DNA from 3 places in the Acetobacter pasteurianus genome. Region 1 is predicted to be linked to each of the others. Evidence: riboswitches for the same ligand, from Rfam matches in the RefSeq annotation. Region 1 holds a riboswitch; each other region holds the start of a gene.
What was found. Region 1 has a riboswitch for cobalamin ahead of FCN51_RS21030 (DUF2147 domain-containing protein). Riboswitches for the same ligand answer to the same signal wherever they lie in the genome.

Region 1 (2,264 bases):
GTGTGTAGGTAATCGTTCGGGGTTTGCTGATCAGGCGGATGCCGTGCCCAAGGGACAGCCGGAAATGGCCCCTGATAGGAAGGCTTGTTTTCCAGATTGCGGAAGTTTTCTACAAAATGCTGGCGGTCAACGCGCGGGCCAGCTTCTAGCACAATGACGGAAATACCGGCACGCGCCAGTTCATTAGCAATAGAACTACCTGCAACGCCTGATCCTACGATCACAACGTCGGCTGAAAGATTTTCTTCGGAGGGCATAAGGCGGGGTATCCGGTAAGATCAGGTCGGTTCGATAACAAGGGCGGAAGCAGAAAGTGCAGGGTGCCCTTTGGGGCGTGCAACTTCTGGTGGCTTACTTGTCCAGTAGAATGGGCCGCCCGTTGCGTAGGTTTTGGGGTAAACGGCATCCTTGGTGATGTCGAACATCAGGGCAGAGCGGTAAACAACCACCTGGCCATCCGCAATGCCCCGGTACCAGCCGGTTAGAATTTCGTGGATGACATCTTTAAGCTTTGGATCAGATTTTTCCGCAGCATGAGCAAAAGCTGATGCTGTTGTAAATTTTTCCCGCTCCAGCAGGGCATGCAGGGCATTGAGTTTATCTTGCCGATCTGCATTGGCATGCACGATGTTGGCATACAGAGCAGCACCAATCTGGGGGTTCAGCGTATCTCTATCTGTCAGGCGCTGGGATACCTGCATAAAACCGGACAGGTCTTCATTGTTTGGGGTGGCAGGAGAGGTATCCGCAGCAAGGGCTGCCCCCGTTGTGCTTGCAACAGAAAGACCAATGCCGCCTAAAAGCACATCTCGCCGGGACATGCGTAAAAGCTTGTTCAGGCGCATGGCGTTAGGGGATGCACACCATTCCGCTACAGGCTGCCCCTTGTGCGTTTGTCTCATTCTTCGGGTTCTCCCTACAAAGCCGGGCTCCGCTCTGTTGGAATGAAACATTGCGGAGAAATATTGAATTCCAAATTCTGAATGGTTTTATAGAGAAGGCCTGAGCTTGCAACCTGTTATAACGGCATAATACCTATTTCATGGCCTGTTGAGGCAGGTATGCTCAAGAGTTAATGCGGCAGTTATTGCCTATATGGCCATGAAACGGCTGCCACGTATCTGTTCTGCCAAAGAGTTCCAAACCTAAAAAACCATGCAGTTTCAGGGAGCCGTCTTCCGCCACCCATATAATGGCATCGTAAGTATTTTTGCTTTGAGGGTCAAAAATATGGCCTTTCCAATGGTCATGCCGGCCTTCCATGGGGTGGAAGCCTTTGAGCATTTGAAGGTTACATTCTGTTTTTCTGCGGCCAGAAGCCTCTTCATCCTGTGTTAGGTTTAACCCGACAAGATTCCCGCACATCTTATCGCCACATGTATGGATATCGAACACGCCTTTGCCGTCTTCTGTAATCCATTGTCCTGTTATAGTTGGTGTAGAGGCGCTTTGTGCATAAGCATGAGAAGGTATGCTGCCCCATGCAAAAAGCAGTGCTGTTATAAATGAGCTAAAGGCATGTTTGTACATTTTACTGCCTTGTCCTGCCGCTATCGGTTCATCCCGCCCGGTGTGATGTGCCTGATGGAGGCAGGTCTCCTGGCTTGGGAATATGGTGTTATCAGACCTTTTGCCTTCCCAGCCGCTTTACTGGCCAGTGGCTAGCCGCAACCGGCAGCAGGTCCAACCTCCCCTTACAGTTGCGGGAGCAGCTGCCGACTATAAGTTTCTGCTTCAATATGAGGCAGAAACCCGTGCACGGCATTCCCTTTCAAGCTGCTTGCGCAGCACCATCCATCTGTTCAAGCGTGTATTCTAGCAATAAGAGGGCTTGGTGCCAGTATGGGAAAAGCAGTGCAGGTGAGATGTTTTTGCGCCTCGCTTTGCCTTACAGGGCAGCAATAACTTTAAGCCCTGCCAGAATCGCATTGGGAATAACCGAGGTTTCTCCGGGGCGCATCATATATTCAAACTCCGGTGTCACAACCAGGCCCGGTGTGACGGGAATGCCGTAATACGCTTCCAGAATCGCGGAATGCGTTTGTGGTCCATTGATATAAGGGCCAAGCGGAACGCCAGCGGCTTCCTGCATGCGTTGCCCGTAGGCCAAACGGGGGCTGAGCTGGTAATAGGAATACATTACGCCCAGACGATCCAATGGCCGGTGAGGGATAATGCCCAGAAGGGAAGCTCCAGCATAAAATTCGTTTGAGAATGTAGAGTTACTTGGCGTGTTATGAATGAACCCGGCCAATACATATCCA
Region 2 (2,264 bases), 820 kb from region 1:
AATATTCATCTTCCATATTATAGGCGCTGTAGGTGTGCAGGTTGCTCTGAATCAGCCGAGCCGTGAGCCCCAGATCAAAATTATGGGTGACATCATAGCCAAGGCGAATGTTAGCGGAGCGGTTATCGTTTCTGTCCCCCCGGTGGCGCTGTTCCTTGTCTGCGCCAAAATAGCGGCCGATATAGCGTGGGATTTCATGAAAACCATCCTGCCGGTAATGGGAAAGCTCAACATTGTAATGGAACTTTCCCTTACTGCCGCGCGCGCCCATAACTTGGTTAAACGTGCCGTAAGATCCACCTTCCACCCGCACAAAAGGCGTAAACCTGCCCTGCCCCTGTGCTGTGGTAATATCAATAACCCCGGCCATGGCATCTGCCCCGTACAGGCCGCTTTGTGGCCCGCGCAGAATTTCTATGCGGCCCATGCCATCGGTTACAAACTGAGCAGCATCAAACGCACCAGAGGTGGAACTGCCATCGTTAATATCCATGCCATCCAGCCGCACTTTCACCTCGTTGGCATTGTTGCCGCGCATGAAAATGGAGGTGGTGCCGCCAAAGCCGCCAGAGCGCACCACATTCAACCCCGGTTGGCGGGCCAGAATATCTGTAAGCGTACGGCGCTGCTGGGTGAGGATCTGCTGTTCGGTCACAATCGTCATGGCCGTGCCAATTTCATCCGCCCGCATGGGGTGGCGTGCTGCACTTACCGTAACGTAATCCGGGTAAGCCTGTGTGCTGCGGGCCTGCACAGCCTGCGTGCCCTCCGCCCCGGTAGAAACAGGCGCATTTTGCGCCGGAGCGGTGGAAGCCACTTTGGCAGCAACAGTGTTTTTACCCGTTGATGTGGTGGGGTTTGCAACATCTGCGGCCATAGCGGCAGTGGTTTCTACCAGCAACAGGGAAGAGCCAGTAAGCAAAAGAGTTTTTAGGCGCATGGGTTAAGGCAATCTCGCGGTTTAACAGCGTTGCCACGAGACTTGGCCCGGCTTTTTCCACCACAGGGCACAAACCACCCCATTGGCTGACCGCTTGCCCAGCCTGCCAGCACACCCCGGCTGACATGCCCCGTCTGCAACTGTGTGCTGATGGCAGGTCTCCTGGCTTGCGGTTTTTCGGTTGTGGCACCCCTTCCCGGAAAGGTTTGTTCCAGTGGGCCAGCGCTTGGCGCTGTGTGTGCACATCCATGCCGCTTACAGTTGCGGGGACAGCCCGGGAATATCGCAAAACCATTGCAGGCAATGGCGCGGGCACCCGGTTCCCTTTTCATTCCCCTAGGGGGGAAACCATCATGCGGTGTGGTTTACAGGCTGGGGGTGGCTTGTCAACAAAAGCACACCCCAGCGCGGCGGCTGGCTTTAGGCTTCACGCGGGAGGCGCTGGGACTGGGAGCGAATAACCTGCTCCTCATAATCCAGTTCCTGCTGGAGCTTCCATTCTGTCTGGTCATTGATCTCGCTGCGTGATGTCATATCCCGCATGGCCTGCCGTTCGGCCCGTAGCAGTTGCAGGCGCAGCGCCAGTTCCATACGCGCATGGCGTAGCGCGCGGCTGCGGTCTAGCGGCGTGATGCGCGGCGTTTCGTCCTCTTCTTCCAAACGGCTGTGATAAAGCTGGTACAGGCGGTCTATCACCTCCTGCCGCAGGGCTTCATCTGCGGCATTTTGCCCCTCCGGCTTGGCAAGTGCTGTGCCTTTGGGGGTGGGGACTGGCGGTTGCGCCCGCGCTTTTGTCAGCACCGCAAGGGCTGCGCGTATCAGCTTCTGGCGGGCCATGTTTTCTTCCTGCGCGTTCTTGTCCACCGTTTCCTGCGGCAAAAAGCGCAGGCACAGCGGGATGAACACGCTGGCTGCCAACAGGGAGAGAACAATTACGCCTGTAGCGGCCACCACCACGGCATCGCGCATGGGAAAGGCATCCGTGCCATCTGTGCCTTCTGGCAGGGAAAGCACAGCCGCCAGCGTAACGGCCCCGCGCACGCCAGCGAATGTCAGCAACATGCTGCCTGCAAAACCTGTGGGTTCAAACGGCAGGCTGCCAATGCGCGCCACCACCCAACGGCCAAAAACGGATGTCCATACACCTGCAAAGCGCATGGCCAGCATGATGGCGTATATCTGCACCACAAACAGGCCAACCTGCCACAAGGCCACATCGTATTTATGGCCCAGCGCCACGCCATGTTGCAGAAGTTCTGGCAACTGCATGCCCAGAAACAAAAAGATAAGCGCGTTAAAAACGTAGCTGACAATGTTCCAGACT
Region 3 (2,264 bases), 260 kb from region 1:
TAATATGGGCCTGCCACAGGCGCGTTGCGGCTGGCAGTTTTGTGCAGGCAACATTTTGTGCATGAAACCAAAGTTTCCATTCGGCTTCATCTTCTTCCTGCAACAAGGGCGCGCGCAGCAAATCTGCCGTTGTGCGGGGTTGGCCGCCCAGTTCTGTCAGGCAGATGGGGGCCGCTACCGGAAACACATCCGGCCGTGCAATAATCATGCTGCGCGTATTGCGTGGCTCGGCTAACGGAGCATCATCCCGTACATAGCCGATATGGGCATGATTATCTGTTTCCACGCCAGTAACATGAAACGCCGTATTGGCATCTACCGGGCGCAGCATGATTTCCAGTTGAGGGTGTGCACGCCGAAAAGTGGAAAGCCGCGGCAGCAGCCAATGATAAGCAAATCCATGCGCACAGGTAATGGTAAGGGGCGGCGTATGGTTGCGAATATCTGCTGTAGCTGTCGCCAGTTCTTCCAATAATGGGGTGATGCGGGAATAATAGGTATGCCCTGCAAGTGTAAGGGTTCCCGTTTCCTTATCTCGCAAAGGGGTGCCTAGAATATTTTCCAGATCCCGAATGTGGCGGCTGATGGCGGCGTGATCTACGCGCAACTCTGCTGCTGCCCGTCTGATACCGCCCGTGCGTGCAAATGCCGTAAAGGCATTGAGCATGGCTAGAGGTGGAATGCGGTATCGTTGGTCCATAAGTCGCCAGTCAGGGAAAAGTCTGGAGAAACAGGTGGGTTAAAATGAGAGTTCTGGCAAGAGTGATGCACGTATATTCAGCCAAAGATTGAAATATAAGGCCAAAATAAGGTAAGGGTTACGCCACCTTACAACGGTCCCGCGCAAGCGGGTTTGAAAGGGAATGCCGGAGGCTCCAGTACCAGGAACCCAGTCGGCAACTGCCCTCGCAACTGTAGGCGGAGAGCGTATTACTCCTTGGCCGTATAAAGCGGCAGCCACTGGTGGCAACATCGGGAAGGCTGAGTAACGTGCCATGACCCGCAAGTCAGGAGACCTGCCGTTGTTGTCTTGTTTAACCGCCGGGCGAGGGAGCCGGAGGTGGATAATGTACTATGTTTACTCCGCCACTTTTGGCAGGTTTTTCTCGTAATCCCTTTGGTTGTTTTACCTTCATGCTGCGCGGTGAAGTGTAACAATGCCTTTCCCTACAAACAGAATTTGGAAGAGATTTCCGTATTCTCTGCATTGTTTGCTTCTGGCCGGAGGGGTGTTGGGCAACTTGCCCATCCTAGCGCATGGTGAAGAGACGCAGGTTGAGCAGGACCGTCGTCGTTTAGGCAATTCAGGGCCGTTGATTGAACAGATTGACCCGGCCACGGTGCGGGATTCCCAGCGTGCGGCAGAGGCAGCGGCTTCCGAGAAAAAAGGCGATGACACGCCAGACATGAGTGACCACCTGCTGGGCAACATGTGGGGCGCGCGGGATTGGATGGCCAGACACGGCATCAGCTTTGACATTCAGGAAGTGGATGAACTGTGGGGCAATGCCACAGGGGGCACGGCCTCGGGGGCTGATGGCGCCAGCGGGTCGGGCACCGGCCCCGCCTATGATGGTGTGACCATGCCCACCCTGACGGTCGATCTGGAAAAGCTGATCGGCCTGAAGGGCGGCACATTCAATGTCAGCGCCCTGCAGTTGCGCGGGCGCTCCATCTCGCAGGATCATCTGGCCAACTTCAACCCTGTCAGCGGGTTCGAGGCCGATCGTTCCACACGCCTGTTTGAGCTGTGGTATCAGCAGTCCTTTTTGGACGGCAAGCTGGACGTCAAGATCGGGCAGCAGGATCTGGATACCGAGTTCCTGATCAGTGATTACGGGGCTTTGTATCTGAACTCCAACTTCGGCTGGCCCATGGCGCCATCGGTCAACCTGTATGCCGGTGGGCCATCCTGGCCGCTGTCTTCTCCGGCCATTCGCATCCGGTATCGTCCCTCAGACAAGTTCACCTTCATGTTTGCCGCAGCGGATGACAACCCGCCGGGCAATCGCAACAACTCCTTTGGCATCCAGAACGGCGGCAACAGTGCAGATCCCACCAATCAGAATACTCATGATGAAGATGGCGCCAACTTCAACATGGGCACCGGTGCGCTGCTGATTACCGAACTGCAATATGCCCTCAACCCCCAACCCGATGACATGTCGCATGTCACTCAGGACCCCGGTCTGCCGGGTATCTACAAGCTGGGTGGCTATTACGATACGGCCAAATTCCCTGATTACCGCTACAACAATCAGGGC

Region 2: it holds a riboswitch for cobalamin, as region 1 does, so the genes downstream of both, FCN51_RS17175 (TonB-dependent receptor plug domain-containing protein) here and FCN51_RS21030 (DUF2147 domain-containing protein) in region 1, are expected to answer to the same signal.
Region 3: it holds a riboswitch for cobalamin, as region 1 does, so the genes downstream of both, FCN51_RS19835 (carbohydrate porin) here and FCN51_RS21030 (DUF2147 domain-containing protein) in region 1, are expected to answer to the same signal.

Annotation. Positions count from the first base shown of each region.
Region 1 covers NZ_CP039846.2:1,620,034-1,622,297, forward strand. The annotation lists gene FCN51_RS21020 (GMC family oxidoreductase) at 1-257, opposite strand, end outside; gene FCN51_RS21025 (sorbitol dehydrogenase family protein) at 279-953, opposite strand; gene FCN51_RS21030 (DUF2147 domain-containing protein) at 1,066-1,530, opposite strand; cobalamin riboswitch at 1,573-1,811, opposite strand; gene FCN51_RS21035 (carbohydrate porin) at 1,889-2,264, opposite strand, start outside.
Region 2 covers NZ_CP039846.2:797,640-799,903, forward strand. The annotation lists gene FCN51_RS17175 (TonB-dependent receptor plug domain-containing protein) at 1-940, opposite strand, end outside; cobalamin riboswitch at 1,076-1,308, opposite strand; gene FCN51_RS17180 (Na+/H+ antiporter) at 1,361-2,264, opposite strand, start outside.
Region 3 covers NZ_CP039846.2:1,360,195-1,362,458, forward strand. The annotation lists gene FCN51_RS19830 (LysR substrate-binding domain-containing protein) at 1-700, opposite strand, end outside; cobalamin riboswitch at 818-1,038, shown strand; gene FCN51_RS19835 (carbohydrate porin) at 1,158-2,264, shown strand, end outside.